Regions from separate parts of the Kitasatospora sp. NPDC058444 genome, predicted to be linked through region 4. Evidence: riboswitches for the same ligand, from Rfam matches in the RefSeq annotation. Region 4 holds a riboswitch; each other region holds the start of a gene.
What was found. A riboswitch is a leader RNA that binds a small molecule or an ion and turns the genes downstream of it on or off. The one in region 4 is predicted to bind cobalamin.
Positions count from the first base shown of each region.

Region 1: linked by a shared signal. The riboswitch ahead of ACFWP2_RS05390 (ribonucleoside-diphosphate reductase subunit alpha) and the one ahead of ACFWP2_RS26505 (cobalamin biosynthesis protein) in region 4 are both predicted to bind cobalamin.
Region 2: linked by a shared signal. The riboswitch ahead of ACFWP2_RS20785 (HoxN/HupN/NixA family nickel/cobalt transporter) and the one ahead of ACFWP2_RS26505 (cobalamin biosynthesis protein) in region 4 are both predicted to bind cobalamin.
Region 3: linked by a shared signal. The riboswitch ahead of ACFWP2_RS05250 (FecCD family ABC transporter permease) and the one ahead of ACFWP2_RS26505 (cobalamin biosynthesis protein) in region 4 are both predicted to bind cobalamin.

Region 1 is NZ_JBHXLL010000003.1:185,954-191,787, forward strand. It holds gene ACFWP2_RS05380 (glycoside hydrolase family 26 protein) at 20-1,474, opposite strand; gene ACFWP2_RS05385 (hypothetical protein) at 1,656-2,606, opposite strand; cobalamin riboswitch at 2,949-3,081, shown strand; gene ACFWP2_RS05390 (ribonucleoside-diphosphate reductase subunit alpha) at 3,274-5,685, shown strand; gene ACFWP2_RS05395 (ribonucleotide-diphosphate reductase subunit beta) at 5,685-5,834, shown strand, end outside.
Region 2 is NZ_JBHXLL010000019.1:31,045-36,878, forward strand. It holds gene ACFWP2_RS20775 (hypothetical protein) at 1-1,382, opposite strand, end outside; gene ACFWP2_RS20780 (ArsR/SmtB family transcription factor) at 1,507-1,890, opposite strand; cobalamin riboswitch at 1,973-2,186, shown strand; gene ACFWP2_RS20785 (HoxN/HupN/NixA family nickel/cobalt transporter) at 2,217-3,335, shown strand; gene rpmG (50S ribosomal protein L33) at 3,433-3,597, opposite strand; gene ACFWP2_RS20795 (M24 family metallopeptidase) at 3,899-5,005, shown strand; gene efp (elongation factor P) at 5,084-5,647, shown strand; gene nusB (transcription antitermination factor NusB) at 5,652-5,834, shown strand, end outside.
Region 3 is NZ_JBHXLL010000003.1:154,731-160,564, forward strand. It holds gene ACFWP2_RS05235 (CGNR zinc finger domain-containing protein) at 1-260, shown strand, start outside; gene sodX (nickel-type superoxide dismutase maturation protease) at 363-821, opposite strand; gene sodN (superoxide dismutase, Ni) at 1,000-1,395, shown strand; cobalamin riboswitch at 1,497-1,646, shown strand; gene ACFWP2_RS05250 (FecCD family ABC transporter permease) at 1,739-2,815, shown strand; gene ACFWP2_RS05255 (ABC transporter ATP-binding protein) at 2,812-3,696, shown strand; gene ACFWP2_RS05260 (ABC transporter substrate-binding protein) at 3,771-4,763, shown strand; gene ACFWP2_RS05265 (nuclear transport factor 2 family protein) at 4,861-5,244, shown strand; gene ACFWP2_RS05270 (GNAT family N-acetyltransferase) at 5,255-5,731, shown strand.
Region 4 is NZ_JBHXLL010000029.1:20,148-25,981, reverse strand. It holds gene ACFWP2_RS26515 (putative cobaltochelatase) at 1-16, opposite strand, end outside; gene ACFWP2_RS26510 (cobyric acid synthase) at 99-1,637, opposite strand; gene ACFWP2_RS26505 (cobalamin biosynthesis protein) at 1,634-2,647, opposite strand; cobalamin riboswitch at 2,755-2,888, opposite strand; gene ACFWP2_RS26500 (alpha/beta hydrolase family protein) at 3,232-4,338, shown strand; gene ACFWP2_RS26495 (hypothetical protein) at 5,092-5,834, shown strand, end outside.

The DNA.
Region 1 (5,834 bases), on a different contig from region 4:
CGCCTCAGGTGGCGTCGGCTCAGCGCACGTGCAGGCCGCCCCAGTCGACGTTCGCGCCGAACGAACCGGAACCGCCGGTGAGCGCCAGCGGACTGCGGTACGTGGCGTTGACGTCCGCGGCCGAGTTGCGCGGCTGCTCCGGGGTCAGGTTGTTCGCGGTGAGCGACTGCCCCCAGACCGTCCAGATCGTCCAGGGGGTGCGCCGCAGGGTCTCCGGCTGGCGGGAGTTGACCGGGACGGCGAAGGACTCGGCCAGCATCCGCGGCTTGCCGTAGCCGGACAGCCCGTCGTAGTACCGCTTGGTCCACACCTCGCCGGTGCCGATCGGGTGCGCCGGGCTGCCGCTGTAGTCGTCCACCCCGACCACGTCGACGAACTGGGCGCCCGGGTAGTAGTCCCACGGGTCCACCCCCGGGGCGCCGTCCCAGGACACCGGCGTCCAGACGAACAGCAGGTTGTGCAGCCCCCGGGTCTCCACCAGGTACCTGTAGGTGATCTTCCACAGGGCCTGGTAGTCGGCCGGCTTCTGGCCCGCCCACCAGAACCGGCGGGAGCAGTCCAGCACGTTCATCTCGTGGTACGGGCGCAGCAGCACCGGCACGTCGTGGGCGGCCAGGTACTCCAGGTGGTCGGCCAGGTAGGACAGGTCGGTGATCAGCGCGCGGTACTCGGGGGTGTCGTGCGCGCCGTCCACGACCCGGCCGAACCAGTCGGGGTCCTTGGCCGCCGGCGAGTTCGAACAGAGCACCCGGTCGAAGGACTTGACGTCCGAGCCGGGGTAGGGCTGGTGGAAGGACATGCCGACGATCCCGGCCGGGCCGCCGCCGTTGTCCGGCAGTTCGGTGCTGCTGCCGTCGCAGTTCTGCTGCACGCCCGCCGCGCCGTAGCCGCCGTCGTCGGCGCGCGGGTGGCCGTTCCAGACGGCGGAGAGCAGGTCGACGGCGTCGTCGGTGTACTGCCAGCCGGCCCGGCAGGAGGGCCAGCGGCCGGCCGAGTAGGAGCGCGGATTGCCGACGCCCCAGCCGTTCTGGCCGTAGCCGGGGCCGAGGTCGGTCTCCACGAAACCGGGCAGCTTGCCGGTGATGTCGGCGGCCTTCTTGTAGTAGTAGCCGACCTGCTTGGTGCCCCGGTAGTCCCCGTACTCCGGGTTGTTGCGTTCGTTGTGCGCCTCGACGTGCTGGCCGATCACCGTGCCGCCGCTCTGCCCGGTCCGGGCCTGGGCCTCCAGGTCGGCGAGGAACTGCTGGACGGCGCGGGCGTTCGACGAGGCCTGCGGATCCCGGGCGAGCAGGTCCCGGCCCACCTCCGGCGGCAGGGTGCGCCCGGGCGCGCCGACCGAGACCGGGACCCGCGGGGGCTGTTCGACGTCGGCCCTGCCGTCGTGGTCCAGCAGGACGACCGCTCCCGCGGCGACCACGATCCCGGCCGCGGCCAGGACGGCGGGCTTGCCGCGCAGGGCTCTGGGCAGGGCCACGGACCGCTCCTCCGGTTGCTCGCCGGCGCCGCCCCCCACGGACGCAACCGGAACACGCATGCGAAATGACTGTTCCGAGAGCCTGCCACATTCCCCCGGCCCCCCGTGAACGGACCCGCCGGGACCGCGGGGTCACGGCGGGTCAGCCCGCCGGCCTCGCCGGCGGGGACGTCACGGCGGGTCAGCCCGCCGTGGCCGGCGGGGTGCCCTGGACGCCGGGCGCGGCCGAGGACGCCGCCTTGGCGCGCCTGAGCAGTTGCCCCTTCACGTGCTCGGCGAACCCGGGAGCCGCCGCGGTGGCCGTGGCGTCCGGGCCGTTGCCGCCCTTCGCCGAGCCCTCGACCGTGAAGTAGCCGTACCGGCCCAGGCTGTTGTGCGTACCCGTGCAGCCGGCGGCGGCGCAGAAGGCCGGGGCTCCGGCCGCGGGCGCGCCCTTGAGCTGTCCGGTGAAGTTCTTCAGCGCGGTCTCGGCCTGGATCCTGTGGTCGAAGACCGCCACCCCGACGGTGACCGCGCTGTCACCGGAGACGTACGTCGCCCGGAGCACCTGCTGGCACCCCTGGTCGCCGAGCACCTTGCCCAGCCCGCCGGTCGTCGAGTTCCCGTCCCAGCACGGCGAGTCCAGCGACACCACGGTCCGGTTCCAGGTGGCGCCGTTGATCGTCACCTGGAGCGCGGAGAACAGCGCTCCCGCGTCCTGCGGCGCCGGATCGGTGGTGGCCTCCCAGATCGGCTTCGCCGGGTCGTCCGGCTGGCCGCTCGGGGTGCCGGAGGTGCTCGGCGGGGCGGTCGGCGGGGTGGTCTTGGTGACCGTCGCGGAGCCGTTGTCCTTCTTGCCCTTGAACAGCACCACACCGCCGGCGACCAGGCTGCCCACCACGGCGACCGCGGCCACCACGCCGATGACCTTCATCCGGCGACGGCGCTTGCCGTCGGCCTCGTTGCGGTCCGCCAGCGCGTCCCAGTCCGGCTCGACCCGCTGCGGCGGGCCCGGCTGCTGGGGCTGCTGCTGGAGGTGCCACTGGGGCTGGGGGTTCGGCTGCGGCTGCCCGACCGGCGGGCCCGGCTGCGGCGGCGCGGCCGGGTGCGGCACCGGCGGGATGGGCTGCGGGACCGGCTGCGCCGACGGCACGACCGGCCCGTACGAGGCCGGAGGCGGCCCGAAACCCCCGCTCGGCGGCGGCACCGGACCAGGTGCCACCGGCTGCTGACTCTGTGCGCCCCCCGGCCCGGCGGGAGGCGTTCCCTGCGGCCCCTGCCCAGGTACGCCAGTTCCGTCGCTCATGCGCCCAGATCGTAGGGCATCCCCGTGACGGCCGGTCCTCCCGGTGACCATTCCGTATCGAAACCAGGACGCCGCGGCCCGGTTCCGGGGCCTGTGACAGCCGCCACCCGCCACATTTCTGGTACCACCGGTCATCACTCCGACACGCGACGCCGTACTACATCTGGGGTCGCTTCAGGGAGACACCACTACATGTATGCTCGCTACTGCTGTCGATGCAGGGGAACCCGGTGCGAATCCGGGACTGCCCCGCAGCGGTGTGCGGGCGGCTCCAGCAGCCGTACCGCGAGTCCGATGACCTGCCGAACAGTGTGCGCCACGGCCCTCCCGCAGAGGCCGCGCCGGCACGAGCAGTACCCCTCCGGGCCTCGCGGGCGGGCCGGGGAGTCACCGTCGCGCGACGCCGTCTGCGTTCGTGCCGTGCTCCCCTGCCCCGATCGGCCCGGTGGCCCCCGATCACCGCCGCCGATCGCCGCCAGGAGAGAGCGCCTTGACCACCGCCGCCTCAGCCACCCTGCCCACTCAGGGCTCCGGTACCGCCTTCACCGACCCGACGGTCTCCGACCCCGGCGGCGCCCTGCTGCGGCTGCTCACCGACCGCAGCACCGACCTCACCGAGGTCGACCCCGGCCATGTCGCCGCCGCCGCGCTGCGCGGCCGCCACGCCGGCTCGGACTTCGCCGAGCTGCGCGGGCTGGCCGTGGACGCCGCCGCGTCGATGATCGCCGAGGACCCCCAGTACTCGAAGCTCGCCGCCCGCCTGCTCGCCCTGGAGATCGTCGACGAGGCGAACAGCCAGGGCTCGGTGTCCTTCTCCGCCTCGATCGCCGTCGGCCACGCCGAGGGCCTGATCGGCGACACCACCGCGGACTTCGTCGCCAAGCACGCCGCCGCCCTGGACGCGCTGATCGACACCGCGGGCGACGACCGCTTCGAGTACTTCGGCCTGCGCACCGTGCAGTCCCGCTACCTGCTGCGCCACCCGATCACCCGCAAGGTGATCGAGACCCCGCAGCACTTCCTGCTCCGCGTCGCCTGTGGCCTGGCGGTCGGCGACAGCGAGCAGTCGGTGCGCGAGGTGGCCGAGCTGTACGGCCTGATGAGCCGCCTGGAGTACCTGACGTCCTCGCCGACGCTCTTCAACTCCGGCACCCGCCACCCGCAGATGTCGAGCTGCTACCTGCTCGACTCGCCGCTGGACAACCTGGACTCGATCTACAACCGCTACGCGCAGATCGCCCGCCTGTCCAAGCACGCCGGCGGCATCGGCCTGTCCTACTCGCGCATCCGCTCGCGCGGCAGCCTGATCCGCGGCACCAACGGCAAGTCCAACGGCATCGTGCCGTTCCTGCGCACCCTCGACTCCTCGGTCGCCGCCGTCAACCAGGGCGGCCGCCGCAAGGGCGCGGCCTGCGTCTACCTGGAGACCTGGCACGCCGACATCGAGGAGTTCCTGGAGCTCCGCGACAACACCGGCGAAGAGGCCCGCCGCACCCACAACCTCAACCTGGCGCACTGGATCCCGGACGAGTTCATGCGCCGGGTCAACGCCAACGCCGACTGGTCGCTGTTCTCCCCGGCCGACGTGCCCGAGCTGGTCGACCTGTGGGGCGAGGAGTTCGACGAGGCCTACCGCAAGGCCGAGCTGGCCGGCAAGGCCGTGCGCACCATCCCGGCGCAGACCCTGTACGCCCGCATGATGCGCACCCTCGCGCAGACCGGCAACGGCTGGATGACCTTCAAGGACGCCTCCAACCGCGCCGCCAACCAGACCGCGCTGCCGGGCCGCACGGTGCACTCCTCCAACCTGTGCACCGAGATCCTGGAGGTCACGGACGACTCCGAGACCGCCGTCTGCAACCTGGGCTCGGTCAACCTGGGCGCCCACGTCGCCGCCGGGGCTTCGGCCGGTGATCTGATCGGCGCGATGGACTGGGAGCGCCTCGACGCCACCGTCCGTACGGCCGTGACGTTCCTCGACCGCGTGGTGGACATCAACTTCTACCCGACCACCGAGGCCGGCACCTCCAACTCCCGCTGGCGGCCGGTCGGCCTCGGCGTGATGGGCCTGCAGGACGTCTTCTTCAAGCTGCGGATCGACTTCGACTCGGCCGAGGCGAAGGTCCTGTCGACGCTGATCGCCGAGCGCATCATGCTCACCGCGTACGAGCGCTCCGCCGACCTGGCCGAGCAGCTGGGCCGCCACGAGGCGTACGGCGAGACCCGCGCCGCCCGCGGCGAGCTGCACATCGACCACTTCCCGACGGCCGCCCCGCAGTGGGCCGACCGCTGGACGGCGCTGCGCGCCCGGATCGCCGAGACCGGCCTGCGCAACTCGCTGCTGCTGGCGATCGCGCCGACCGCGACCATCGCCTCCATCGCCGGCGTGTACGAGTGCATCGAGCCGCAGGTGTCCAACCTGTTCAAGCGCGAGACGCTGTCCGGCGAGTTCCTCCAGGTCAACCCGTACCTGGTGCGCGAGCTCAAGGAGCTCGGCGTCTGGGACCAGCAGACCCGCGACGCCCTGCGCGACGCCAACGGCTCGGTGCAGGAGCTGAACTGGCTGCCCGCCGAGGTGCGTTCGCTGTACCGGACGGCCTGGGAGCTGCCGCAGCGCGCGCTGATCGACCTGGCCGCGGCCCGCATGCCGTACCTGGACCAGAGCCAGTCCCTGAACCTGTTCATGGCGGCGCCGACCATCGGCAAGCTCAGCTCGATGTACGCCTACGCGTGGAAGGTCGGTCTGAAGACCACCTACTACCTGCGTTCGCGCCCGGCCACCCGCATCGCCCAGGCCGCGTCCGGCACCGCCCGCGCCGCCGCGCCGGCGCCCGTGCCCGTGAACACCCCGACCCTCACCCCGGAGCAGGAAGCCGCCCTCGCCTGCTCCCTGGAGAACCCCGAGTCCTGCGAGGCCTGCCAGTAATGTCCGACGACCGCCAGAAGATGCTGCTCGACCCCGGCTTCGAGCTGACCCTGCGCCCGATGCGCTACCCGTCGTTCTACGACCGGTACCGGGACGCCATCAAGAACACCTGGACCGTCGAGGAGGTGGACCTGCACTCCGACGTCGCC
Region 2 (5,834 bases), on a different contig from region 4:
CGTTCGGCGTGGGCCTCGGTGCGGGCGAGCACTTCGGCGGTGTAGCGCAGGGCGTCGCCCGGGTGCTCGTCGGTGAGGGCGTGGAAGCCGCGCGGGGTGTGGTCGTGCGGGTCGAAGGGGTAGCGCCGCAGGCTCACCTCCGTGCCGTCGGTGCTGCCCTGGACGTCGTACGCGGTGGGCCGTTCGGTGCCCCCGGGGCAGGGGACGGGCCGGGGATAGGGCGGCAGGGCCGGTTCGCCCCGGGGTTCGTCCAGGTCGTCCAGGAAGGAGTAGAGCAGCGGACGCAGCACCCGGGCGGATTCGCCGCGGTGGGCGAGGGAGCGGTCGGTGATCTCGCGCAGGCCGGCCGGGTCCTGGGCGGCGAGGGCCGGTTCCAGCTGGGCGGCGAGGTCCGCGTCCGGGTCGAGGGCGGGTGCGGCCTGGCCGAAGGCGTAGCCGGGGGAGTGCGGGTCGAGTTCGGCGGCGCCGGTGGCGACGAGCAGGGTGCGGTGCTCCAGGGCGGCGCCGTAGACGGTGACCGAGCCGTGGTCGCCGATCACGCAGTCGGCGGCGACCAGCGCGGCCTGCCAGCCCTGGTGGGGCGGGATCAGGCGCAGGCCCATCCGGCGGGCGTCGTCGAGCAGTGCCTCGGGGTCGTGGCGGCTCCACACGTTGGGGTGCAGGACGACGGCCACCGTGTACTCGTCGGCGGGCAGTTGGCGGACCAGCCGCTGGGGCAGGTCGGGGTGGCGGCCGAATAAGGAGTGCTCGCTCCAGGTGGAGCTGACGACGACGAGCCGTCGGCCGTCGACGGCGCCGAGCGCGGTGCGGTAGGCGTCCCGGGAGCGCCGGCTGGCGAGCATCCGGTCGAAGCACGGGTCGCCGACCACCCGGGCGACGTCCAGCGCCTCGGGGCAGGAGGTCCGCAGCCGGTCCAGCTGTTCGGGGTGGGAGAGCCCGAGGACGTCCACGAACACCCTTCCGCGGTGGGTGAGTTCGTTGCGGGACAGGCCGGCCGAGCTGACCGTGTCGCCGGTGGACTCGGTGACCAGGCGGTTGTAGCCGGCGCCGTGCGGGAGGACGACGAGGCGGGCGTCCAGCCGGTGCATGGAGGAGTGGACGGCGCAGGCGACGGCCAGGTCGAAGCGGCGGCGGACGGCGTCCTCCCAGTCCAGCACGGTGAAGCCGGGCAGGCCGTGCAGGTACTCGTCCAGGGCGCGGTCGGCGAAGGCGGAGCCGGGGTTGACGGTGAAGTAGCGCTCGACGCCGTCCGGGCTCAGCAGGGTGAGGACGTCCAGGACCCGGGTGGCCGAGGTGAGGGTGCGGGCGACCGCCAGCACGCGGGCCCTGACCGGTCGGGTGTTCCACCGGTCGGCGGGCCAGGCGTGGGGGTGGGACGGCACACCATGATCGTACTCATCCGCTCCGCTCGCGGCGCGGTTCCGAGTGCCGGTCAGGGGATCGGGGGGTCAGCGGGTCGGTCCGTGGCCGCGGGTCGGCGGGTCGGCGGGTCGGCGGGTCGGCGGGTCAGCCGGTGGCCGCGGTGGGCTCGTGGTGTTCGGCGGCGGCGCACTCGTCGAGGAGGGGGCGCATGGCCTCGTCCACGAGCCGGTAGCGCACCACCCGTCCGTCCCGGTCGCCGGTGACCACGCCCGCCGTGCGGAGCAGCCGCAGGGCCTGGGAGACGGCGGGGTCGCGCATGCCGGTGGCGACCGCGAGGTCGGAGACGGCGAGCGGGCCGGCCCGGTGGAGGGCGAGCAGCAGGGCGAGCCGGCCGGGGTCGGCGAGCAGGGAGAACCGCTCGGCCCAGGACCGGACGTGGGCCGGGTCGCCGATCGCGGCGATGGCCTCGCAGACCCGGTGTCCGTCGATGGTGCGGTGGCCCGCGCGGTCGGCCGGTACGAGATGCATGGGGGCATTCTCGCAGGCGGCGGCCTGTGATCCTGGACACCTGCGCAGGTGCGCAGCCTTGCACGGGTCGGGGCGCGGCCCCTACGGTGTTCCCCGCCGTGGTGCTCGGGAAGACCGGTGACGGACCCTCAGGGGTCCCAGCCCGGAGCGGCCCTCGCCACTGTGATCGGGTCGTTCCTTCGTCCGCGGAGGAGCGTCGTCCGTACCCATCGAGCCACTGGGCGCCTCCCGCGCCTGGGAAGGCGGGTGCGGGCGTCCCGTAAGCCAGGAGACCGGCCACGGCATCTCACGAGGTTTTCCACGAGGTGCTGGAGCGTGATCCGCAGATGACCCTGCCCGAAACCGTTGCCGCCGGGGCGAAGCCGGCCCCCTCCGTGCTGCCCAGCTTCAAGTGGCGGCGCGAGGACACCGTCCGAACGGCCGGGCTGATGGCCGTGATCGTGGCCATGCACGTGGTGGCCTTCGGCACGCTGATCTTCCTGGTCGCACCCGAGAAGTACGCGGTCGGTACCCAGGTCTTCGGGGTGGGCCTGGGTATCACCGCGTACACCCTCGGCATGCGGCACGCCTTCGACGCCGACCACATCGCGGTGATCGACAACACCACCCGCAAGCTGATGGCGGACGGCAAGCGGCCGGTCTCGGTGGGCTTCTGGTTCGCCCTCGGGCATTCCTCGATGGTGGTGCTGATGGCCGCCCTGGTGGCGGGCGGGGCCCAGCTGGCGAACACGCTGATGGACGACGAGTCGGCCACCCACAAGTGGCTCGGCGTGATCGGGACGACCACCTCCGGCGTGTTCCTCTACCTGATCGGCGCGCTCAACCTGGCCGCGCTGCTCGGCATCGTCAAGGTGTTCCGTTCGATGCGGGCCGGGCAGTTCGACGAGAAGGAGCTGGAGACGCACCTCGACTCGCGCGGCTTCATGGCCCGGGTGCTGAACCGGGCGACCCGTTCGATCACCCGGCCGGGGCAGATGTTCCCGGTGGGCATGGTGCTGGGCCTGGGCTTCGACACCGCGACCGAGGTCACCCTGATGGTGATGGCCGGCTCGGGCGCGGCCTCCGGGCTGCCCTGGTACGCGATCGCCTGCCTGCCGCTGCTGTTCGCGGCCGGGATGAGCCTGTTCGACACCCTGGACGGGACGTTCATGAACTTCGCGTACCAGTGGGCCTTCGCCAACCCGGTGCGCAAGGTGTACTACAACCTGACCATCACCGGGCTGTCGATCGCGGTGGCCTTCGTCATCGGCACCATCGAGCTGGTCGGGGTGCTGCACGAGAAGCTCGATCTGACCGACCCGGTCAGCGGGTTCATCGCCGACATCTCGCTGGACAACGTCGGCTACGCCATCGCCGGGCTGTTCGTGGTGGTCTGGGCGGTGGCGATCGGCTACTGGAAGCTCGCCCGGGTCGAGCAGCGCTGGACGCCGGACCAGCAGGCCTGAGCACGCGCGACGCGCCGAACGGCGCCTCCCCGGGGTTCGGGGAGGCGCCGTCGTCCGTTCTCCGGGACTCCGCGGAGGAGTCCTCCCGGGTCGGGGTTCAGCGCTCCTCACGGAAGTCGACGTGCCGGCCGGCGGCCGGGTCGTACTTGCGCAGGACCAGCCGGTCCGGGTCGTTGCGGCGGTTCTTGCGGGTCACGTACGTGGAGCCGGTGCCGGCGGTGGAGCGGAGCTTGATCACCGGGCGAAGTTCGCTGCGGGCCATCGGGCGTCCTCCTGGGGGCTGGGGGCTGGGGGCTGGGGGCTGGGGGCTGGGGTGTCGGGCTGGGGCCGGGGTGTCGGGCCTCGGCGTCGGATCGAGGCCGTACACCGAAACGGATGTCGTTTCCATCTGGCGCCACCCGCTCCAACGCGGGCCCGGTCCGGCCCATTCCCGGACTGCGGGGCGGCGGGGCGGCGAGGGCGGCGGACGGCGCGGTCGCGCAGGGGGGCGCGCAAGGGGTATTGGGGGTTCTGCCGGGGGTGCTCGGCGGGCGCTTCGGGCCGGGGGTTCGTAGGCTCGACGCATGGCGGATGCGTACGCGGGGCGGCGGGAGCGGGTGAGGGAGCACTGCAGTGCGGCCGGGGCCGATGCGGCGCTGATCACCCGTGCGGCGAACGTGCGGTACCTGACGGGCTGCGCGCCCTGCGGGGCCAGCCTGCTGCTGACCAGAGAGCGGGCGCTGCTCGCGCTGCCGGACGACCTGCCGCCGGACGACACCGGGGAGCACCTGATCGCCCCGGACGTCGCCCGGCTGCCGGTGCCGGCGGGGTCGGACACCGCGCTGGCCGCCGCGGTCGTCGCCGCGCGGTCCGGGGTGGCGGGCCTGGCGGTGGAGGAGCACGACCTGACCGTCAGCCGGCACCGGGCGGTGGGGGGCCTGACCGAGGGGGCCCGGCTGGTGGACCTCGGCCAGACGGTCGAGCGGCTGCGGGTGATCAAGGACGAGCACGAGATCGCCGACCTGCGGATCGCGGCCGAGATCGCCGACCAGGCGCTGGGCGAGCTGCTGGAGTCGATCCTGGTCGGCCGCACCGAACGGCACCTGGCGATGGAGCTGGAGCGCCGGATGATCGACCACGGCGCCGACCGGGCGGCCTTCCCGGTCTCGGTCGGCACCGGCAGCCACTCCGGCCAGCCCGCCCACCAGCCGACCGACCGCCGGGTGGAGGAGGGCGACTTCCTGACCGTGGTGATGGGCGCCCAGTACCGTGGCTACGGCGTCTCCACCGCCCGCACCTTCGTGATCGGCGCCGCCCCCGCGCCCTGGCAGGTGGAGCTGCACCGGCTCGTCTTCCGGGCCCAGCGGGCCGGGCGGGAGGCGCTCGGACCGGGCGTGGAGCAGTGCGTACCCGACCGGGCCGCCCGGCAGGTCCTGGAGGCGGCGGGCCACACCGAGGCCTCCCCGCACCCGGTGGGTCACGGCATCGGGCTGGAGATCCGGGAGGCCCCGCGCCTCGGTCCGTCGGACATGGGTAAACTGGACAGCCGCGTACCGGTCACCGTCGGTCCGGGGGTCCACCTCCCGGGCAAGGGCGGCGTCCGGATCGAGGACACGCTCGTCGTGCGCCCCCTCGAAGAGGGCGGGCCCGAGCTGCTCACCATCACCACCAAGGAGCTCCTCGCCCTGTGACCGCGGCCCCCCGAGGGCCGTGGGCGGCAGGACGCAACCCCTTGGTTCCTTGACAGCTATACAGGAGTTAGTGCGCCCGTGGCTTCCACGAACGATCTCAAGAACGGCATGGTCCTCAAGCTGGAGGGCGGCAAGCTCTGGTCCGTCGTCGAGTTCCAGCACGTCAAGCCCGGCAAGGGCCCGGCCTTCGTGCGTACCAAGCTCAAGGAGGTCCTGACGGGCAAGGTCGTCGACAAGACCTTCAACGCCGGCACCAAGGTCGAGACCGCCAACGTCGACAAGCGCGGCATGCAGTTCTCGTACAAGGACGGCGAGAACTTCGTGTTCATGGACATGGACACCTACGACCAGCTGACCGTCGAGCCGGCCGTCGTCGGCGACGCCGCCAAGTACCTGCTGGAGGGCTTCGAGGCCCTGGTCGCCACCAACGAGGGCGCCGTCCTGTACATCGAGCTCCCGGCCGCCGTCGAGCTGACCATCGCCCACACCGAGCCGGGCGTCCAGGGCGACCGCTCCACCGGTGGGTCCAAGCCGGCCACCCTGGAGACCGGCGCCGAGATCGCCGTCCCGCTCTTCGTCACCACCGGTGAGAAGGTCAAGGTCGACACCCGCGACGGCAGCTACCTCGGCCGGGTGAAGTAAGTCCGTGTCGGCCGCACGCAGCAAGGCCCGTACCCGGGCCTTCCAGATCCTCTTCGAGGCCGACCACCGCGGGGTCGACCCGCAGCAGGTCCTCGCCGACTGGGTGGCCCGCGCCCGCGAGCCCAAGCCCGACGAGGGCACCCCGCAGGTCGGTGAGTACACCATGGAGCTCATCGAGGGGTACGTC
Region 3 (5,834 bases), on a different contig from region 4:
ACCTGCACCTGGCCGACAACTCCCCCACCGCCACCGCGCACTTCACCGCGGTCGCCTGCATGGGCCTGGCCGTCCACCTCACCGAGCTGGGCGCCGACCGGCTCGGCATCTGCCAGGCCGCGCCCTGCCGCAACGCCTACCTGGACACCTCGACCAACCGCTCCCGCCGCTACTGCTCGGACCGCTGCGCGACCCGCGCCAACGTGGCCGCCTACCGGGCCCGCAAGCGCCAGGAGGCGGAGGCGGCGGCCCGGGACTGACCCCGGGCGCAGGGCCGGGCGCAGGGCCGGGGTCAGGGCCGGGGTCAGGGCCGGGGTCAGGGCCGGGGTCAGGGCCGGGGTGCAGGACCCCGGGCGCAGGGCCTAGACCTCCTCGACCCAGACGCCGAGCCGTCGGGAGAGGCCCGGCACCCGGGCCAGCCGCGGGGTGAGCAGCAGCCGCTCCAGCCGGCGCCCCGGCGCCAGCCAGACCGGGCTCGGGCGCAGCCGCAGCAGCACCCGGCCGAGCACCAGCTCGTCCGGCACGGCGCCGTAGCTGCGGCTGTCGCTGTCCACCGGCCGGTTGTCGGAGAGCAGCCACCAGCCCGTGGCCCGGCGCTCGGCGGCCCGCTTCACCACCAGCAGGTCCTGCTGGAAGGGGTGCCGGAAGACCACCACCGCGCCCGGCCGGATCGGCGCGCCGTAGCGGACCAGCAGCTGGTCGCCCTCGCGCAGGGTCGGGACCATCGACGGCCCCGCCACGTCGACCAGCCCGAACGGCAGCGCACCGCCCCGCTCGCGCCCCCCGGCTCCGGCGCCCTCCGGTCGCGTGCTCCGCGCCACGGCTCCTCCTCCCGCTCCGTCCGCCCCCCAGTCTGCCGTACGGACCGTCACCGGTCCGATGTCCGGATTACCCCGGTTCCTGGTCCGCCTTTTGCCCTAGGCCCACCGCCCGATCGCGAAACCGGAAGACCGGAAGGGTAATCTCGGGCGCGGGAAGACGATCTAAGGAAGGACTCCCATGTTCTCTCGTCTGTTTGCACCGCGCGCCACCGCCCACGCCCACTGCGACCTGCCCTGCGGCGTGTACGACCCGGCGCAGGCCAAGCTCGAGGCCGAGTCGGTCAAGGCCACCCAGGAGAAGTACCAGGCCAACGAGGACCCGCACTTCCGCGCCCGCGCCATCATCATCAAGGAGCAGCGCGCCGAGGCCGTCAAGCACCACATCTCGGTGCTGTGGAGCGACTACTTCAAGGCCCCGCACTTCGAGAAGTACCCGCAGCTGCACCAGCTGATCAACGACACCCTGAAGGCCGCCTCGGCCGCCAAGGCGTCCACCGACCCGGCCACCGGCCAGGCCCTGCTGGACCTGATCGCCGAGGTCGACAAGATCTTCTGGGAGACCAAGCAGGCCTGAGCCTGACGCGTCGCCACCCGACCGCCCCCGTCCGCACCGCCGGCCGGGGGCGGTCGCGCGTTCACGGCCCGCGGCCCGCCCCGCCCCGACCCCGGTAAGGGTTGCCTACCCTGAGTGGCTGTTATGCTGCCAGGGCGTCCGAGGGGGAAGTCCGGTGTGAATCCGGCGCTGACCCGCAACGGTGAGCACGGCCCGTACCACCCCGTACGGCCGCGCCAGCCCGATCGCCCTCGGCCGCCGAACTCCCGACAACTCGCCGTGGACTGCGAGGGGAACGGCGCCCCGCCACGCCCGCGGCCCGCGCCCGCCCCGGCGCACCCGCGGCCCGAGGCAAGGCGCACCCGTGACCCGCACCGTCGACCGCGCAGTCGGCCCGCCCGCTCGTCGCATACCCGTCGTCCCGCTCGCCGTCGGCCTCGGCGCCGCCCTGCTGCTGTCGCTGGTCTGCGGGGTCGCCCTCGGCTCCTCCGGGCTCGGCCTGCCCCGCGTCCTGCGGCTGCTGGGCGCCGGCCTGACGGGCGGCCGGCTGGACGCCGACGAGGCCTCCGCGTACGCGATCGTCTGGGAGATCCGGCTGCCGCGCACCGTGCTGGCCGCCGTGGTCGGCGCCGGGCTGGCCGCCTGCGGGGTCGCCGTCCAGGCCCTGGTGCGCAACCCGCTGGCCGACCCCTTCGTGCTCGGCATCTCCTCCGGCGCGGCCGTCGGCGCCAACGCCGTCCTGCTGTTCGGCGCCTTCGCCGCGCTCGGGGTGTGGGCGATCTCCGTCTCCGCCTTCGGCTCCGCCCTGGCCGCCATGACGCTCGTCTACCTCGCCGCCCGCACCGCGTACGGGCTCACCCCGCTGCGCCTGGTGCTCACCGGCACCGCCCTGTCCTACGGCTTCTCCGCCACCACCACCCTGATGGTCTTCGCCGCCGACCGCGGCGAGGCCGCCCGGGACGCCATGATGTGGCTGCTCGGCAGCCTCGGCGGCGCGACCTGGGGCTCGGTGCCGATCGCCGCCGTCACGGTGCTGGCCGGCCTCGTCCACCTGGCCTGCGCCGCCGGACGGCTGGACGCGCTCGCCATGGGCGACGAGACCTCCGCCTCGCTCGGCGTGGACCCGGGCCGGCTGCGCCGAGAGCTGTTCGTGGTGACCGCCGCCGTCACCGGCACCGTGGTCGCGGTCAGCGGGGCGATCGGCTTCGTCGGGCTGCTGGTGCCGCACGTGGCGCGGATGCTGGTCGGCGCCGGGCACCGCCGGGTGCTGGTGATCGCGCCGCTCGCCGGGGCGCTGCTGCTGGTCTGGGTGGACATCGCCTCGCGCACCCTGCTGGCGCCGGCCGAACTGCCCGTCGGGGTGTTCACCGCGGTGCTCGGTGTGCCCGCCTTCCTGCTGATGATGCGCCGCCGCGGCCAGTCCTTCGGAGGTGCCCGATGACCGACCCGACCGACCTGACCGACCCGACCGACCCGACCGATCTGACCGACCCGACCGGACCGACCGGACCGACCGGACCGACCGGACCGACCGGACCGGCCCCGGAGCGGGCCGAGGACCTCGCGGTCGACGCCGTCTCGGTGGAGCTGGCCGGCACCCGGCTGGTCCACGAGGTGAGCCTGGCGGCCGCCGCCGGTCAGGTGGTCGGCCTGATCGGCCCGAACGGCAGCGGCAAGTCGACCCTGCTGCGCTGCGTCTACCGGGTGCTCAGGCCGGCCGGCGGCGTGGTGCGGCTGGCCGGCGACGACCTGCACGCCCTCACCGCCCGCGACACCGCCCGCCGGGTGGCCGCGCTGACCCAGGAGCACTCCGCCGGGTTCGACTTCACCGTGGCCGAGGTGGTCGCCATGGGCCGGCTGCCGCACCGCCGCGGGTTCGGCGCCCCGTCCGCCGGGGACGAGGAGCGCTGCGCCGAGGCGCTGCGCAAGGTCCGGGCCGGGCACCTCGCCGAACGCGGCTTCCTGAGCCTGTCCGGGGGCGAGAAGCAGCGGGTGCTGTTCGCCCGCGCGCTGGTCCAGGAGCCGCGCCTGCTGGTGCTGGACGAACCCACCAACCACCTCGACATCGCCCACCAGTTGGAGGTGCTGGCGCTCGCCCGCGAGGCCGGACCGACGGTGCTCACCGCGCTGCACGACCTCAACCTGGCGGCCGGCCACTGCGACCTGCTCTACGTGCTGCGGGACGGCCGGATCGTCGCCTCCGGCCCGCCCCACGAGGTGCTCCGCCCCGCCCTGCTGGCCGAGGTGTTCGGCGTCCGCGCCACCCCGGTGCGGCACCCGGAGACCGGCGCCCTCCAGCTGCTGTTCGACCGGCTCCCCTGACCTCGAACGACCCCGACGACCCCGACGACCCCACTCGACCACGAACGACCTCGCTCGACCACGAAGGAACCCCCGTGCGCACCAAGGCCGTTGCCACCGCCGCCCTGCTCGTCCTCGGACTCACCTCCTGCGGCGCCGAGATCGCCCCGAAGGAGGCCGCCGGCGCCTCCGCCCACTACCCGGTGACGGTGGAGAACTGCGGGCAGAAGCTCACCTTCGCGCGGAAGCCCGCCCGCGCGGTGACCTACGACGTGGGCATCACCGAGCTGATGCTCTCCCTCGGCCTCGCCGACCGGATGGCCGGCTACGTGATGCCCGACGACAAGGGGAAGATCGACCAGGTCGCCTGGAAGGACGGCTACCAGCAGACGAAGTGGCTCTCCAAGCAGCGGATCACCAAGGAGATCGTGCTGGACGCCAAGGCCGACCTGGTCTTCGCCGGCTGGCACTACGGCTTCGACGAGAGCGCCGGCGTCACCCCGCAGGCGTTCAGGGCGCTCGGCATCGACTCGTACGTGCTCACCGAGTCCTGCCGCAGCGGCAAGGGCACCGAGCGCGGCGTGATGGACCCGCTGGAGGCGCTCTACACCGACCTGGCCAACCTCGGCGAGATCTTCGACGTCAAGGACCGCTCCGACCGGCTGATCGCGGACTTCAAGGCGCAGATCGCCGCCGTCCCCCCGGTCGAGCGCCGCCCGTCCGTCTTCCTGTACGACAGCGGGCAGGACAAGCCGTACACCGCCGGGAAGTTCGCCGCCGCCGACGAGATCATCGCCAAGGCCGGCGGGACCAACATCATGGGCGACCTCGCCGACAGCTGGGTCACGGCCGGCTGGGAGGCCGTGGTGCGGCGCGACCCCGAGGTGATCGTGATCAACAACTACGGCGACACCGGCGCCGAGGAGAAGCGGAAGTTCCTCACGTCCTTCCCGCCGCTGGCCGGCGTCTCCGCGATCAGGAACGACCGGATCTTCGTCATGGACTACGTCGACCTGGTGGAGAGCCCGCGCAACCCGGCCGCGATCGGCGCGCTGGCCGCGTACCTGCGCACCGTGCCGCCCCGCTGACCGGCCCCGACCGCCCCGATCGCGCTCCTCCGGGCCGCAGGCCGCGGGCGTACGCTCAAGGTACGAGCCGACGGAACCCGACCGGAGGAGCGAGATCATGACCACCATGGCGGCCCCCGCCGCCTTCGACACCCGCGCACTGCGCGAGGGCATCGAGCGCTGCGACGCCGAGACCCTCCTGGCGCTCTACGCGGAGGACGCCGAACTGCGCATGGTCGATCGCAAGACCCAGCCCAGCCACCCCCTGGTGATGCACGGGCGGGAGGAGATCGGCGCCATGCTGGACGACATCTACGGCCGCGAGATGACCCACAAGCTGGAACAGGTCGTGGTGCAGGGCGACCACGCCGCGTTCCTGGAGTCCTGCCGGTACCCGGACGGCGTCCGGGTGCTGATGTCCTCGATGGCCGTCCTGCGGGACGGCCGGATCGTCGACCAGACCTCCGTCCAGGCCTGGGACGAGACCGGTCCCGAGCAGTAGGCTCACTGGCATGATCCGCAACGCCGTCACCACCGACGTTCCCGTCATCCACGCCATGGTCCGCGAACTCGCGGAGTACGAGAAGGCCCTGCACGAGGCGGAGGCCACCGAGGAGCAGCTGCGCGACGCCCTGTTCGGCGAGAACCCGGCCCTGTTCGGGCTGATCGCCGAGGACGACGCCACCGGCGAGCCGGTCGGCTTCGCGGTCTGGTTCCGCAACTTCTCGACCTGGCGCGGCACCCACGGGATCTACCTGGAGGACCTGTACGTCCGTCCGCAGGCGCGCGGCGGCGGCCACGGCAAGGCGCTGCTGCTGGAGCTCGCCCGGATCGCCGTCGAGCGCGGCTACTCCCGGGTCGAGTGGTCGGTCCTGGACTGGAACCAGCCCTCGATCGACTTCTACAAGTCGATCGGCGCGGTGCCGATGGACGAGTGGACGGTCTACCGGCTCACCGACGGCGCGCTGGCCGAGGCCGGCCGGCGCTGAACGGCCGTTCGGAGACCGGGGAAAGGGTCTGCCACCCTGCGTCGCAATGCCTTACCATGAGTAACTCCCGAACCGGGGTGCGGAAGGCAGAGCGTTGGCGGAT
Region 4 (5,834 bases):
AGCGGACGTCACTCATGCCGTACCCCACTCCAGTCGTATCCGCTTCCGCGTTCCTGCCCGGCCCGGTGATCCCGTCCGGCTCTGCCGCCCTGCCCGGCTCATGCGTCACTCCCAGGGGCCCCGGGCGGCACGAACGGCAGCGATCCGGCCGCCGGCACCCCGCCCTCGATCAGCTTCCACAGCGCGTCGGTGTCGGCGTGCTCCTCGATCAGGTCGCCCAGCCGGTCCAGCCGGGCCTCGCGCGCCGCGGCGAAGGAGGTGTCCGGGGCCGGGACGAACGCGCGGCCCGACAACTCCGCGACCTCGCGCAGGAACGCGCGGCGGAACCCGTCGTTCTCCAGCGCGCCGTGCCAGGTCGTGCCCCGGACCGAGCCCACCCGGCAGCCGTCCAGGCCGCGCCCCCGGCCGTCGGAGAAGAAGGTGTCCCCGCCCTCGACGGTGACCACCCCGTGGTGGATCTCGTAGCCCTCCACCCGCTGCCCGTACGCCTCGCCGACGGGCCGCGCCAGTACCTTCTCGGCGCCGAACCGCACCCGCGTCGGCAACAGACCGAGGCCCTCGACGGCGCCCGCCTTCGACTCGACCTCGTCCACGATCGAGTGCGCCAGCATCTGGTAGCCGCCGCAGACCCCGAGGATCGGCTGCCCGGCCGCCGCCCGCGCCTTCAGCGCCGGCTCCAGGCCGCGCTCGCGCAGCCAGGCGAGGTCCGCGACGGTGGCCCGGGTGCCGGGCAGCACCACCAGGTCGGCGTCGGCCAGTTCCTCCGGCCGGGTCGCCCAGCGCACCAGCACGCCCGGCTCCTGCGCGAGCGCGTCCATGTCGGTGAAGTTGGACAGCCGCGGGAAACGCACCACGGCCACCCGCAGCACGTCCGCGCCGAGCGGTCCGGGCCCGTCCGCCCGGTCCACCACGGTCGACAGGTCCAGCGAGTCCTCGGCGTCCAGCCAGAGCCCGGGCAGCATCGGCAGGGTGCCCAGCACCGGACGGCCGGTCAGCTCGTGCAGCATCTCCAGCCCGGGCGCGAGCAGCCGCGCGTCGCCGCGGAACTTGTTGACGAACCAGCCGGCGACGTGCCGCTGGTCCTCCGCCGACAGCAGCGCCAGCGTCCCGTACATCGCCGCGAAGACCCCGCCGCGGTCGATGTCCCCGACCACCACCACCGGCAGGGCGGCGGCCGTGGCCAGGCCCATGTTGGCGATGTCGCGGTCGCGCAGGTTGATCTCGGCGGGCGAGCCCGCGCCCTCGCAGACCACCACGTCGTAGCGGCGGCGCAGGTCGGCCAGGCACTCCAGGGCGCGCTCCAGCAGGACGGGCTTGCGCTCCCGGTAGTCCAGCGCGCCCACCTCGGCCACCGGCCTGCCGAGCAGCACCACCTGGCTGCGGCCGTCCGCGCCCGGCTTGAGCAGCACCGGGTTCATCGCCGCCTCCGGCTCCACCCGGGCGGCCTGCGCCTGCATCGCCTGGGCGCGGCCGATCTCGGCGCCGTCGGCGGTGACGAAGGAGTTGAGCGACATGTTCTGCGCCTTGAACGGCGCGACCCGTACGCCCTGGCGGACGAGCCAACGGCAGATCCCGGCCGTCACCACGCTCTTGCCCGCGTCCGAGGTCGTCCCCGCGACCAGCAGCGCGTTGCTCATGCCCGTCCCCTCTTCCTCAGCAGCGTCCGCAGCAGGACGTGCCCCGCGACCGTCGTACCCAGCGCCAGTGCGCCCACCCGCCGGGAGAGCGCGCAGGCGCGCTCGATGTCGTCGACCGTCACCGGCCGCAGCTCCGCACCCAGGACGGGCCGGTGCTCCTCCCGCTCGCCGTACCGCAGCGTCCCGCCCAGCCGGACGCCCACCGCCCCGGCGAACGCCGACTCGGCCTGTCCCGCGTTCGGGCTCGGATGCGCGGAGCCGTCGCGCCGCCAGACCCGCCAGGCGGTACGGGGCTCGGGCGCGGCGGCCACCGTCAGCAGCGCCGTCAGCCGGGCACCGGGCCAGCCCGCCAGGTCGTCCAGCCGGGCCGAGGCCCAGCCGAACCGGGCGTAGCGCGGCGAGCGGTGGCCCACCATGGCGTCCAGGGTGTTGACGGCGCGGAAGGCCAGCAGGCCGGGGGTGCCGGCCAGGGTGCCCCAGGTCAGCGCGTTCACCACGGCGTCGGCGGTGTTCTCGGCCACCGACTCGACCACCGCCCGGGCGATCTGCTGCCCGTCCAGCGCGCTCGGGTCACGCCCGCACAGGTGCGGCAGCCGCTCCCGGGCGGCCTCGAGGTCGCCCGCGGCCAGCGAGCGGCCGATGGTGCGCGCCTCCCGGGTCAGCGAGGTGCCGCCGAGCACCGTCCAGGTCGCGGCCGCCGCCAGCGCCGCCCGGCCCAGCGGGCGCCGGCCCACCGTACGGTCCAGGGCGAGCGCGCCCGCCGCGACCGCGCCCACGCACAGCGCCGTGTACCCGGCTCCCGCGCCGCGGTCGTCGCGCCACAGCAGGCGCTCCAGCCGGGTGGCGGCGCTGCCGAAGACGGCCACCGGGTGGCCCCGGCGCGGGTCGGCGAAGCGGGCGTCGGCGGCGTAGCCCGCGGCGGCGCCGAGCGCGAACGCGGCGGCGCGGACCGACGGGCCCGGAGTTCGGGCCGGTCTGCGCGAAGAGGTGGAGGGCGCGAGCGCGGTCATCGGGCGCACGACGGAAGGCGGCTCGGTGTCCGGCAGGGCGGGGCAGCCTGCATCGCGTGCGTGTCCTCACTCAGGGTCCGCGCCCTGGATCGACGTGACGGGGGCGAGAGTCTCCTGGCTTCCGGGTCGGACGCACTCCCGGAGCCTTCCAGCGGCCGTCGACGGCCCGCCGTGGCGATGTTCCGAGCGTGCTCCCCGGTGACAGTGGCGGGACCGCGCCGGAATTCCACCGGCTTCCTCTCCATGCCTCCGTTTGGCCCCAGGATCCCATCACGCGCCCGAACCGGGAGTCAACCGAGGTCACGGAGGGGTTGGTCACACGCGGGCAGTGCTGACGCCCCGTGGGACGCCCGCACCGCCCCCGCACCGTTCCGCCGCCGGGCCGGCCGCACCGCCCCCCGCGTCGCCCCCGCACCGCTCCCCGCCGCCGGCGCCCTCACCGCCCGCTTCCGGTACCTCCTGGGCACCGTCGGGCCGCCGCCCGGGTGACCCGGACGGCCCAGCCGGGTGGCCGGGCGGGTGGGGCGCCGGTGAACTGGTGCTCGAACACCGTCCGGTCCGTCAGCAACAGAGCGGGGAGCGAAATGCGTTGGGGAACCGCCGCCGTCGTGGCGGCCGCCGCGGTCGGGGCCGCCGTGCTGGTGATCGGTCGTCGGGCCTCCGAGCGGATGGTCCGTCCGGAGACCACCGTCCAGGAGTCGGGGCCGGTCCTGGTCCGCGAACTCGCCCCCGGCCGGGTCACCTTCACCCGCGCCCCGGAGAGCCTGCGCCCCGGCCGCTGGGCGGTCGAGTGGGCGGACGGCGGGCACGCGGTCGTCGAGGAGGTCCTGCACAGCGACGAGTCGGGTGTCACCCGCCGGCTGGTCCGCGCCGACCGGGGCACCCTCGCCCCCGGCACCGAGGTCCGCTTCACCCCCCGCGTCCACCTCGGCGACCCCACCGGGGCATTCGGCCTCGCCTTCGCCGACACCACCGCGGACGGAGAGCTCGGCGCCCTTCCCGCCTGGCAGCTCGACGGCAAACGCGGCACCTGGGTGATCCTGGTGCACGGCCCCGAGGCCGACCGCCAGCAGACCCTCCCGGTGCTCCCGGTCCTCGACCGGCTCGGCCTGCCGGCCCTCGCCGTCACCTACCGCGGCGACGACGGCGCCCCCGCCTCCCCGGACGGGCTCAGCCACTTCGGCGAGACCGAGTGGCGCGACATCGAGTCGGCGGTGCGGCTGGCGCTCGACAGCGGCGCGGGCCGGGTGATCCTCTACGGCTGGTCCCTCGGCGCGACCATGGTCCTCCAGACCGCGGCCCGCACCGCCTGGCCGCACGCCGTCAGCGGCCTGATCCTCGACTCGCCGGTGCTCGACCTCCCGGCCTCCGCCCGCCGGGACGCCGCCCGGGCCGGCTTCCAGGGCGTCGCCGCCGAGCTCGGCGCCCTGGCCGCGGAGGGCCGCACCGGGGTCGACCTCGCCGACTTCGGCCGCATCGCCGCGGGCACCGACCTGCGGGTGCCGACCCTCCTCCTGCACAGCCCCGAGGACCGGATCGCGCCCTTCGGCACCGCCGAGAAGCTGGCCGCCGCCCGTCGTGACGTGGTCAGCCTCCAGCCCTTCCCCGGGGCCGACCACGCCACCCTCTGGAACACCGCTCCCGACCGCTACACCGAACTCCTGCGCCGCTGGCTCACGCCGCTGCTGTAGGGCGATTCCCATCGGGAAGGACCCGAAGGCCCGAAGGCCCGAAGCTCCGAAGCCCCGAAGCCCCGCGGAACCCGCGGGCCGCACCCCCGCCCCCCTCCTCCTGCGGGCGTTTCCGGTGGGTCCCCGCCGGCCTTTTCCGGCACGCTTCCCCCCGTCCACGAATGAACGTTTCCCCCATTCCGCCCGCGGCGCGCGAGAAGTCGGCCGGTCCGACTTCTCGTGCGGCACGATCCCCCCACCCCGCCCCCCGTCCGTCCGGATTCGTTCTGGACACCTCCGCCGGAAGTCGGCGGAGGGGAATCCTCGCGCCACCCGCGCGAAAACCACCCCGATGTCAGGGGCAATTATTGGCCCGACCCCTTACCCCCCACCCGTACGCACGGTGACCGCTCGGGCAATTCCGGCGACCGGAGCGGCATGAGTGGCATGGGCAGGTCACACGTTTCCGGCCAGGCGGTTTGCCGCTGTTGCCCGATCTTGCGGAGGTGCCACCGGCGGTCGCCCGGTCGTACGGACAACCGGATGTGACAGAAGGCCGGTACAAGGGGAAGACTGCTCGACGTGACGTCTCGGAACCCGCGCGACCGTGATGCCCCGCTCCCGCCGACGATCGGTACCGGTGCGACGGTGACCCGTCTCCCCGGAACGGCCCAACGGCCCGCCGGTGGCAGGCCGGGCGGGGCGGGTGTCCCCCGTAACGGAGTGCCCCGGCGACGAGGGCCCGCTCCGGCTCCCGGGCGGGGCAGGGTTCCCGTGCCGGAGGGCTTCCCGGCACCCGCCGAGCTGGCGCCGCTGGCCCGCCGGATGCTGGTGGACGCCGTCCGCGTCGCCCGCTGGGCCGGCGAGCTGGCCGAGGTCGACAAGCGCGGCGAGCTGCTCCCCGAGGACGCCGGTGAGGCCGGCCGGGCGCTGGCCATGACGGTCGCCGCCGCCGCCAAGGCGTGGGGGCAAGCGCTGCTGGTGGGCCTGGTGGAGGCCCGGGACGGCGGAGCCGGCCCCGGCTGGCGCCTGCACGCCTGGGAGCACGACGACGAGGCCGTGGTGCGCGGCTGGTCGGCGCTGTTCGACGCCTGGACCCTGCTCGCCCCGGTGCCGCCCGCCGCGCTGCGCGGCGTGTTCGCCGTCCTGGCCGGGCAGGCCGTGGACCAGGCCCCGCAGCTGCTCTCCTTCCTGCACCTGGTGGACGGCCCGGTCGCCGAGAGCGAGCTGCTGGAGCTGCTGCGCCGGGGCCTGGACGAACGCCGGGTCGGCACCGGCCTCGGCGGACCGGGGCTGTCGCCGGTGCCGCACGCGGCCTCGGCCGTCTCCGCCGTCCGCGGCACCTGCCGCGCGCCACAGATCGACACCCCGGCCGCGCCCTCGGACGTGGCCGCCGTCCTGGACTGGATGCTGGACGGCCTGGCGGCCGTTGGCGCCCTGGTGCGCAGGAACGATGCCGCGGAGCTGTCGCCGCTCGGCCACTGGGCGGTGCGGGCCAAGCTGGAGGAGATCTGCAC